2 regions of the Actinoplanes teichomyceticus ATCC 31121 genome follow, and region 2 is predicted to be linked to the other one. Evidence: riboswitches for the same ligand, from Rfam matches in the RefSeq annotation. Region 2 holds a riboswitch; the other holds the start of a gene.
What was found. Region 2 has a riboswitch for cyclic di-AMP ahead of ACTEI_RS08120 (C40 family peptidase). Riboswitches for the same ligand answer to the same signal wherever they lie in the genome.
Positions count from the first base shown of each region.

Region 1: it holds a riboswitch for cyclic di-AMP, as region 2 does, so the genes downstream of both, ACTEI_RS12590 (C40 family peptidase) here and ACTEI_RS08120 (C40 family peptidase) in region 2, are expected to answer to the same signal.

Region 1 is NZ_CP023865.1:2,806,193-2,811,277, reverse strand. It holds gene ACTEI_RS12600 (tetratricopeptide repeat protein) at 1-613, opposite strand, end outside; gene ACTEI_RS12595 (tetratricopeptide repeat protein) at 610-1,851, opposite strand; gene ACTEI_RS12590 (C40 family peptidase) at 2,112-3,092, opposite strand; cyclic di-AMP (ydaO/yuaA leader) riboswitch at 3,109-3,238, opposite strand; gene ACTEI_RS12585 (M56 family metallopeptidase) at 3,352-4,269, opposite strand; gene ACTEI_RS12580 (BlaI/MecI/CopY family transcriptional regulator) at 4,266-4,616, opposite strand; gene ACTEI_RS12575 (cytochrome ubiquinol oxidase subunit I) at 4,693-5,085, shown strand, end outside.
Region 2 is NZ_CP023865.1:1,771,829-1,776,913, forward strand. It holds gene ACTEI_RS08105 (TVP38/TMEM64 family protein) at 1-18, opposite strand, end outside; gene ACTEI_RS08110 (type 1 glutamine amidotransferase) at 122-835, opposite strand; gene ACTEI_RS08115 (Mur ligase family protein) at 869-2,089, opposite strand; cyclic di-AMP (ydaO/yuaA leader) riboswitch at 2,555-2,682, shown strand; gene ACTEI_RS38905 (hypothetical protein) at 2,775-2,900, opposite strand; gene ACTEI_RS08120 (C40 family peptidase) at 2,932-3,519, shown strand; gene mraZ (division/cell wall cluster transcriptional repressor MraZ) at 4,278-4,709, shown strand; gene rsmH (16S rRNA (cytosine(1402)-N(4))-methyltransferase RsmH) at 4,945-5,085, shown strand, end outside.

The sequences.
Region 1 (5,085 bases), 1.0 Mb from region 2:
CGAGCCGGTCCGGATGCTCGGCGGCCAGCTGACGCAGTCCGCGCATGGCGCCGGCGACATGCAGGCGCTCCGCGTCGAGCAGGGCGACCAGCCACCGTCCGCCGGGGTGCTCCGGGTCCTCGGCCAGCGCGGCCCGGGTGGCCCGCGCCGCGGCCCGGCGGCGGCCGGAGATCCGCTCCACCTCGGCGAGGGTGAGCAGGCTGGCCACCGACCGGGGGTCGAAGGCCAGCGCCTGCCGGGCCGCGGTCCGGGCCCGGCCGAAATCCCGCCCGGCGGCGTGCGCGCGGGCCAGGACCCGGTGCGCCTGGGGTTCGGCGGGGCGCAGCCGGACCGCTTCGGTCGCGGCCGCGACCGCCTCCGCGGTACGGGCGAGCGCGATCAGGTTCTCCGCACGTTCCGCGTGCGCCCCGGCCGCGCCGGGCACCACCGCGACCGCGGCGTCCGCGGCGGCGAGGGCGTCGCCGGGCCGGCCACGCAACCGCAGCACCGCGGCGAGCAGCGCGAGCAGCTCGGCGTCTGCGAGCCGGTCGGCCAGCCCGGAGCGCACCTCGGCCTCGGCCCGGTCGTAGCGGCCCAGCTCGGCCAGCAGTCGCGCACGCGCCGCCGCGGTCACCGCGACTTGCGCTTCTTCAGGTACGCGGCCAGGTCGTCGTACTCACCGCTCTGGTTGGCGAACAGCGCGACGTTGCGGGCGGTGGCGAACCACGCGTCGGTGGAGGGCCGGACCTCGCGCGCCGCGGCCAGCATGTCGACCTGGGCGATCATGCGGATCTCGCCGGTGGCGATGGAGTCGCGCATCGCGTACTCGGCGGCGGTTTCGCACAGATGCGCCAGGTCGGCGCCGGAGAAGCCGTCGGTCGCCGCGGCCACGGCGGCGAGATCGACGCCCGCGACCGGACGGTCCCGCAGGTGGTACTCGATGATCGCGGCCCGCGCCGGGCGGTCCGGCGGCAGCACCAGGACGGTCCGGTCCAGCCGTCCCGGCCGGCGCAGGGCGGCGTCCACGTCCCACGGGGCGTTCGTCGCCGCCAGCACGAAGACGCCCTCGTTGCCGCCCTGCACCCCGTCCAGCTCGGTGAGCAGCTGGTTGACCACGGTACGCATCGCCGACGAGTGCAGCTGGCTGCGCTTGTGCCCGAGCGCGTCGATCTCGTCGAGGAACAGCACGCACGGCGCGTGCGCGCGGGCCGACTCGAACAGATCGTGCAGGTTGCGCTCGGAGCTGCCCACCCACATGGTGAGCACGTCGGTGATCGACAGCGAGACGAAGGCGGCGCCCATCTCCCCCGCGACCGCCCGGGCCAGGAAGGTCTTGCCGCAGCCGGGCGGGCCGTAGAGCAGCAGCCCGCCGCGCAGGCTCTTGCCGAACAGGCTGCGCAGCCGGGGATTGCGCAGCGGGCCGAGGAAGGAGACCTCCAGGCGCTTCTTGACCTCGGCCATGCCGCCGACATCGGCCAGTGTGACCGTGGAACGCTCCACGTCGAAGGCGCGGTCGTCGTGGCCGGTGACCGCTTCGGGTCGGTCGCCGGCGGGGGCGAAGCGCGGCGCGACGACATCGCCGAACTGCTGCTCCAGGGCGGCCCAGTCGACGGCGCCGGGCGTGTCGCCCGGGGCCGGCCCGGGCCCGGGGACCGGCCGCGCCGGGGTGGCCGGTGGGTTCAGCGCGGACATCATGAGACGCCGCGCGGCCTCGTTGCCCGGCTCCCGGCCGAGCACCTGAGCGGCGTGCTCGACGGCCTCGGCGCCACGCCCGGCGGCCACCAGCAGCTCGGCCAGGTGCAGCCGCAGCGGCAGGTCGTCCGGGCGGGCCCGCACCGCCGCGGTGAGGCTGTCGATCAAGGCGTCGCTCATGAGACGCGATTATGCCCGCGCCCCGGCCCGGCGTTGCCGCGGCAGGCTCGACAAGCGCCCGACCGGCGCCGTACCGACGGCGATGGGCGGCCGGCGGGGCGCCCGACCGGCATCCTCCGCGTGGGCGGCCGGCGGGAGCCGCGAGGAGCCGACCGGCACGGGGCTCGGCTGCGAAGCCTGCGGACGGGGGCTGCCGGGTCGTACCGGAGGAAAGGCCGCCCCCGGCGAACCGGAAGCGGCCCTCGATCCGGACCGGCGGTCTAGCCCGGCCGGCGGTAGCCGGCGATCGGACCGCGGTCGATCGTCGCCATCCGCACGTGGTCGCCGGTGTGCGGCGCGTGCACCACCATGCCGCCACCGATGTAGATGGCCACATGATGCACGTCGGAGTAGTAGAAGACCAGGTCACCCGGCCTCAACTCGCTCCGGCTCACCGGCGTGGTGGAACCCCACTGATCCTTCGTGTAGTGCTCGAGGTGCACTCCGACGGCCGCCCACGCCTCCTTCGTCAGCCCCGAGCAGTCGTAGCTGTTCGGACCCTCGGAACCGAAGACGTACGGCTTACCGATCAGGTCACACGCCCGCTGAGCGGCCCGGCCACCCTTGTCGTTGGTGTAGTCCACCGGGCACGGACCCGTGCGGTACGGCCCGTCGCTCTCGCCCGCCGCGCCGTACGCCCTGATCCGCAACTTCTGGAGGGACTTGATCTCCTTCTCGATCGCCGCCTTCTTCTGCTTCAGGTCGGCGTCCCGGGCGGAGATCTCGGATGCCAGCGCATCCACCTTCTGCTTGTCGGCGGCGTACTTGTCGCGCAGTTTCACGACGCCGCTGATCGATTCCTGGCGGTTGGTGGCCAGCTGCTCGAGAAGCGAGAGCTTCTCGGTCAGACCGGTCGGCGAGCCGCTCAGGATCGCGCCGAGGGCGCTCGGCGGGCCCTGCATGTAGGCGTCGGCCGCCAGGCCACGCACCTGCGACATCGCCGCGTCGACCTGCTTCTGCAGTGGGGCGAGCGTCCTGTTCAGCTGCCGCTGCTGCTTCTGCAGCTTGGTCAGCTTCCCGTGCACGTCGTTGTAGTCCTCGATGACGGGCTCGAGCTCGTTCCACCGCTTGTCGATCTGGTCCTCGACGCTGGACGGCGAAGGTGTGGCGTGGGCAACGACAGGTCCGGTGAGAACGAGCCCGGCAGCGGCGACCGCGCACAGCACACTGCGCAGCACGCCACGCGCGCCTATCCGTTTCACGTAGGTGCGTTGTCCTTTCTTCCCACTCGGCCGCCGACCGGGTTAGCTGACGGGTTCGGGCGGGAAGCGCGCCCGGCCACTGGGTGGCTGCACCCCGGGTACCTGGGTCCCCGGCTCGCCTCGCGGCGATTAGGCGGTGGTTCGTCAGATCGGCCGGGTGGACGATGGGGGGCTGCCGAACCGGAGACCACCGTACTCGGATCATGCGGGCAGATGAAGGCCAGCCGGGCAGGGATACCCCATGCACACCCATCCGCACTCAGAGTGAGCGAAACGGCCACGCGTCCAGCGCCTGACCGAGCCACGGAACGACCAGGATCACCGTGGGTAGCACCAGGAGACCGGCGGCGGCGATGCCGGCGAGGACCGCCAGACCGGTCGACGTGGACGCCGGACCGGCCAGCCGGTCGAGCCTGCGCCGGCGGGATTCACCCGCCGGGTCGGCGGGCGCCTCCTCCGCCAGGGGGACGGCGTCGGACAGGCGGGCCAGCGCGGCACGCAGCGGGGCCGGGCCGGTGCGGCGGCGGGCGGCGTCGTCGGAGACCATCTCCAGAAGCAGGTGTACGGCATCCAGCGGCGCCCGGCTGCGCAGCGGGCGCGGCACCGCCTGGTAGAACGCCGTGAACGACTCCATCACCAGCTCGTGCCGGTGCCGCAGGTGTGCCTGCTCGTGGGCGAGCACCGCGTCGACCTGCGCCCGGTCGAGGACGCGCAGCACCGCGTCGCTGAGCACCACCCGCGGCTGCCGCCCGGGCACGCAGTACGCCAGCGGCAGCGCGCCGTCGAGCACCCGCACCTCGGCGCCGCCCAGCTCGCGGTGCCGCTCCACCCGGTCCAGCAGGTCGACCAGCATCCGGTGCCGGGCCCGCCGGGCGCGGGCCCGGGCGCTGACCCGGATCAGCGAGATCAGCAGCCGGATCACGATGGTGGCGGCCACCGCCAGGGACAGGACCAGCGCCGCGACGGTCCACGGATGGTCCGCGCCGGCCGCCCGGGTCAGCTCCTCCGGGGCGGCCAGGACCACCCCGAGCGCGCAGAGCACCGAGGTCAGCGTGATCGCCTGCCAGAGCAGGACGGCGGCCACCGGCGCGCGGTCCGGCCAGCGCGCGCCCGCCAGGACGCCCGGGACGACCAGCGAGAGGGTCAGCCCGAGAGCGCCGAGCAGGAGCGCGGTCACGGCTCCTTCTGGGTGGCTTCCATGGCGGCCCGCAGCGCGTCGGGCGGCAGCTGGCCGAGGAAGTAGGCGAGCGCGGCGTCGCGGTCCGGTGTGGCGCTGAGCGCGTCGAGCATCAGGCCGGCGGTCATCTCCTCGCGCGTCTGCGCCGGGGCGTACCGGTACGCCCGGTCGGCCCGCTGCTGGACGACGAGCTGCTTCTTGGCGAGGCGGTCGAGGACGGTCATCACGGTCGTGTACGCCAGCTCCCGGTCACGGCTGAGCCGCTCGTGCACCTGCCGCACGGTCAGCGGCTCACGAGCATCCCACAGCTGTGTCATGACCTCGCGTTCGAGATCGCCTAGTGCCATGTGACCCATCCTACTAGGGCCGGTCGTACTACGCCTCGTAGTATCTACTACGAAGAGTCGTAGAGGGGGACACCCGATGGACGTGCTCGACCTGACCCGCCTGCAGTTCGCGGTCGTGACGATCTACCACTACCTGTTCGTCCCGCTGTCGATCTGCCTGTCGGCGACCGCGGCCGGGCTGCACCTGACCTGGCTGCGCACCGGCGACGACCGGTTCCGCGACCTCACCCGGTTCGTCGGGAAACTGCTGATCGTGACGTTCGCGGTCGGCGTGGTCACCGGCCTGGTGCAGGAGTTCCAGTTCGGGCTCGGCTGGAGCGCGTTCGCCAAGTTCTACGGCGACGTGTTCGGCCCGACGCTGGCCATCGAGGGGATGCTCGCGTTCTTCCTGGAGGCGACGTTCCTCGCGCTGTGGTATTTCGGGTGGGGCCGGCTGCCCCGGCGGCTGCACGCCGCGACCATCGTGATC
Region 2 (5,085 bases):
GGGGACGTCCCCAGGCACGGTGCCCACGGGACTTGCCGGGTTGTCGGTCATGCAGGCCTACCGCCCCAACTGTCGTCGGTTCAGGACAAGGTCGTGCCGGGTCTTTCCGCGCTCGTCGTCGTCAGGCGGGCGCGACGGCGGCGAGCCGTTCGCCCCGGAGGCGCTCGGCCCAGGTGTCGTCAAGAGGCGCAAGCCTATCCGCGCCGGTCGCCCAACGCAGTAGCAGATCGGCTAGCGCTGGGTTGCGGGAGAGCGCCGGACCGTGCGAATACGTTCCGATGATCTTGCCCGCCCAGGCGCCCTCGGTCTGGCCGTCGTTGCCGATGCCACCGGTCACCCGGGCCAGCGGCGCGGCGTGCGCGCCCAGGTGGGTGCGACCGCCGTGGTTCTCGAAACCGGTCAGCGGGGGCAGCCCGAGCCGCGGGTCGATGTCCCCGCGCAGCTCGCCGACCGCCCGGGTGTCACCCCGGTCCGAGGTGATGTCGAGCAGGCCGAGACCGGCGCACTTGGTCCCCTTGGCGAAGAACGAGTGACCGAAGAGTTGGTAACCCGCGCAGATCGCCAGCACCGAGGCCCCCTGGTTCACCGCCCGGTGCAGGCCGCCGTCGGCGATCAGCCGCTGGGCGGCCAGCGCCTGCGGCCCGTCCTCGCCGCCGCCGATCAGGTAGATGTCGGCGGTGGTCGGCATCTGCATGTCCGAGCGGATCTCGTAGGTCTCCACCGGGATGCCCCGCGCGGCCGCCCGGTGCGCCAGGATCAGCATGTTGCCCCGGTCGCCGTAGGTGGACAGCAGATCGGGGTAGATCCACACGATGCGCAGGGTGCTGTCGTTCATGCCTTCGCCTTCGTCTCGCCGGCGGGGTGGGACTCAGTTGACACGGTCGAGCTCCGCTCGGATGTCCTGGAACGCCGTGTAGTTGGCGATCACCTCGAGGCGGCCGGGCGGCACCGCGCCCAGCGCCTCGCCGAAACTGTGTACGTGCCGGAACGGCACCTGGTTCACCTGGAGCCGGACGGCCAGGTCGTAGGCGCGGTCACCGGTGATCAGCACCGGCCGGTCGCGCAGCGGCGAGAAGTCCACGTCCCACAGCCACGAGGTGTCCAGACCGTCGGGGTCCCGCGCGTTGATGGACAGCAGCGTCGGCGCCTGGTCGGCCATGTCGAACGCCTCCAGCCAGCTGGCCGGGTTCTTGGCCAGCAGCAGCCGGATGTTGCGGCCGTCCCGGTCCACCTGGGCGTAGCGCCCGGCGATCGAGGTCACCCGGGAGAGCCGGGGCAGCGCCTCGATCGGGCGGACGCCGAACTCGCCCGCGACGGCCAGCGCGGTGGCCGCGTTGCCCAGGTTGACCCGGCCGGGCAGCTGCAGCTTGACCAGGTGCCAGTCGCCGCGCGGGTCGATCACGCCGTCCTCCTCGACCACCCACTGCGGGCGGGGCCGGCGCAGCGGGCAGCCGGAGCACCACCAGTCGCCGTGGGCCCGCTCGATCGGGTGGCCGCTCTCCGGGCAGACGAACGAGTCGTCGTGCCAGCGCTGACCCGCGCTGAACCAGGTCACCTGCGGGCTGACGCCGGCCGCCCAGACCACCATCGGGTCGTCGGCGTTGGCGACCACCCGGATCTCGGGGTGGCCGGCGAGCGTGGTCTTCCACAGCTGCGCCATCATCGCCACCTCCTTGGCCCGGTCGAGCTGGTCGCGGGAGAGGTTGAGCAGCGCCACCACCCTGGGGCGGGTGGAGTCGATGACCTGGGGCAGGTAGTGCTCGTCCACCTCCAGCACGGCGAACGGGGTGTGCCCCTCCTTGGCCAGCGCCGAGGTGTGCCCGGTGGGCATGTTGGCGCCGAACGAGTTGGTGGCGACCCGGCCCAGCACGCCGACCGCGGCCGCGGTGAACCGGGTGGTGGTGGTCTTGCCGTTGGTCCCGGAGATCAGCGCGACGGCGCGCCCCGAGGAGAGATGGGACAGCAGATCCGGATCGATCTTGAGGCCGATCCAGCCGCCGATCACCGAACCGTCGCCGCGTCCCGCGGCCCTGGAGAGCGCGGCCGCAGTCTTCGACGCGGTGGTCGCGACTATGGCCCGCAGGGGCATCTTCCCGTCCGTCACGCCAGCGAGGGTACCGGAACCAAGGGTTACGTCGAGTTGCCGGAAGCCTTGGATCACCGGCCCCCGCCCGATGGCCCGAACGGCCGACCACGTTTGTGCCGGTGGCCGACGTTCCGAAGTCTCGAACGGGTTACCACCTGAGTTTTTGTGTGTTCTGGTTCACGCATTAATGTGAACCCAAAGTAATTGCTCGACTTCTTTGAGTAATGGCATTTGTCTTGTCGAGGTAACAAAATGGACATGATCCGATATGCCAGTCACTTAGCGTGACCAAACCGCGCCTGACGATCATGCGGGAAGTCAGGTACCAAGGATTCACCGGCGGCAACCGCTCGCCGGTCGCACCGGACGGCTCACGCCGAGCCCTGCCCCGGGCCCGAGGGTGCGACGACAGCAGCACCGGATCGACTGACAAGGCATTCGGGGGCAGGGACGGGGGAACCAATCCCGGTCCGCACCGCGCCGAGCGAACATCGGCGGCGCACTGGTCGGACCTCGGGGTGAAGCCGCTCCGGCGGCCGGGCAACCTTCCCGCCCGAACCCGACAGCTAACCTCGCAGGCGTGCCGGAGGGATTTCCTTACCGTGCACGAACACAGTTCGAGCCGGGGCCGCCGCATGTCCGGCGCCGGTACCGTCGCACTGTCCCTGGGTCTCTGCCTCTGCGCCGGTCAGCTGGTGGCCGCGTCGCCCGCCACGGCGGCCACCACCACGACGCCGGTCACCACCGCCGTCACCACGGCGACGACCAGCGCCGCCGCGAAGGTGAAGCCCCGGCTGAGCAACAAGTTCAGCACCCGGAAGCTCCCCTGGGGCTCCACTCTCCGGGTGACCGCCAAGGTCATCGACCCGCGAACCGGCAAGATCGCCAAGGGCACCGTACGGCTCCAGGGCCTGCGCAACGGCAAGTGGGTGACCTGGGACACCGAGACCGTCCGCAACGCCAACGGGACGGTGACCCTCAAGGCCGCCCCGAAGACCACCGCGTACGTGCGGACCCTCTTCACCGGCGCCGCCTACACCCAGACCGCCACCAAGGGTCTGAAGGTCACGGTGAAGGCGAGCGGCGCCAAGGTCATCGCCGAGGCCAAGAAGCACAAGGGCGCGCTGTACAAGTTCGCGGCCGCCGGGCCCAAGCGGTTCGACTGCTCCGGCTACACGATGTACGTCTACAAGAAGGCCGCCGGCAAGAAGCTGCCGCACAAGGCCAACTCCCAGCAGAAGTACGGCAAGGCCGTCAGCAAGGGCAACAAGCGGATCGGTGACCTGATCATCTTCCGCTCCGGGTCGTACGGGTACCACGCCGGAATCTACGCCGGCGGCGGCTACATGTACGACTCGCCGCACACCGGCGCCCGGGTCAGCAAGCGCAAGATTCACGGCAGCAACTACGTCGTGCGCCGCCTGGTCGCCTGATGGCGCCAGGTAAGTAAGGAAGCACCCTCAGTGGGGCGCGACTCGGTTCGGGTCGCGCCCCACTGGCGTTCCGGGTGCCGTGACGGGTCGAGGGTCGCTCCACCTGGGTTCCACAGTCTTCCCTCGCCGAGCCGCGGTGCCGCTCCGCGCCTGCCGTACGGGACCCGGCCATGCCGAACCGGCCCGTGCCGTCGCACCCCGCCGCGCCGCCGGATCGCGCCGTGCCGTGCCACGTTGTGTCGTCGCCGCGCCGGATCGCGCCGCCGCGCCGGATCGCGCCGCCGCGCCGGACCGCGCCGCCGGACCGCGCCGCCGGACCGCGCCGCCGGACCGCGCCGCCGGACCGCGCCGCCGGACCGCGCCGCCGGGCCGCGCTGCGGCGCCGGGCCGCGGCGTCCTTCCCGATCGCGCCTCCGCGTCCTCCACTTCCCTCCCCGGCGTCCTCCACCCCGCCTCCCCGAGGGGTTCACCGGGCTCGATTGCCGGGGCTTTTCCGCCCGCCCCTATCCCATGTCGGAAACCGGACCTGGTGGATCATGCGCTGCCCCTCCACTCCGCGCCACCGCCTGTGAACTGGGATTACGTCCGCGAGAACGGCTCGCGAGTGACCGCTTTCGGGTTGCAGGTGGAGGGAAGTGGAGTAGAGTGGGGCCCAGTGGCAGGACCGAGGAACCCAACCGGGACCTGCCGGCCCGAGTTGACAGGCGGTCCACTCCCTCCGCGAAGGAGCGGCCGTCCCGGCAAGGGGGTAGGGGCCGATGTTCCTCGGCACGCACACCCCGCGCCTCGACGAGAAGGGCCGGCTGATCCTCCCGGCGAAGTTCCGCGACGAGCTGGCGGGAGGTGTCGTGATCACGAAGGGACAGGAGCGCTGTCTTTACGTGTTCCCGATGCCGGAGTTCCAGCGCATCGCGGGTCAGCTGCGCGAGGCGCCGGTAACCAACAAGGCCGCCCGGGCTTACAGCCGGGTGTTCTTCGCCAGCGCCCACGACGAGGTTCCCGACAAACAGGGCCGGGTCACGATCCCCGCACATCTGCGGGAGTACGCGAGTCTCGGCCGGGATCTCGTGGTGATCGGGGCCAGCACCCGGGTCGAGATCTGGGACAGACACGCCTGGGACGACTACCTCTCGGCGAGCGAGGAAGAGTTCGCCGACATCGAGGAGGGGGTGCTGCCCGGCGGACTGTAGGGCGTGGCACTCGGTGGGCCGCTGGGTATACCGGCCCGGACGCCACTGCTGCCGTACTGCGAGATCTCCAGCCGCTCCCGCTCCTGGCGCCTCTTCCCCGGCGCCAGGCGCGTGTCCGGGGCCGGGCACACCGGCACGGGACAGAGCGGATGGGGATCTGGCGGTACGGAGGGGCGGCCGGGCCGGAACGGACAGCTTCACGTAACAACCGAGTGAGACGCGAACGGGTGGGTCAATGGGGGTCGACATGGGGGAGCCGCGCGGTGCGCACGTTCCGGTACTTCTGGAGCGCTGCCTCGAGCTGCTCGGTCCGGCTCTCGCCCGGCCCGGAGCGGTGCACGTCGACTTCACGCTGGGCCTGGGCGGCCACGCCGAG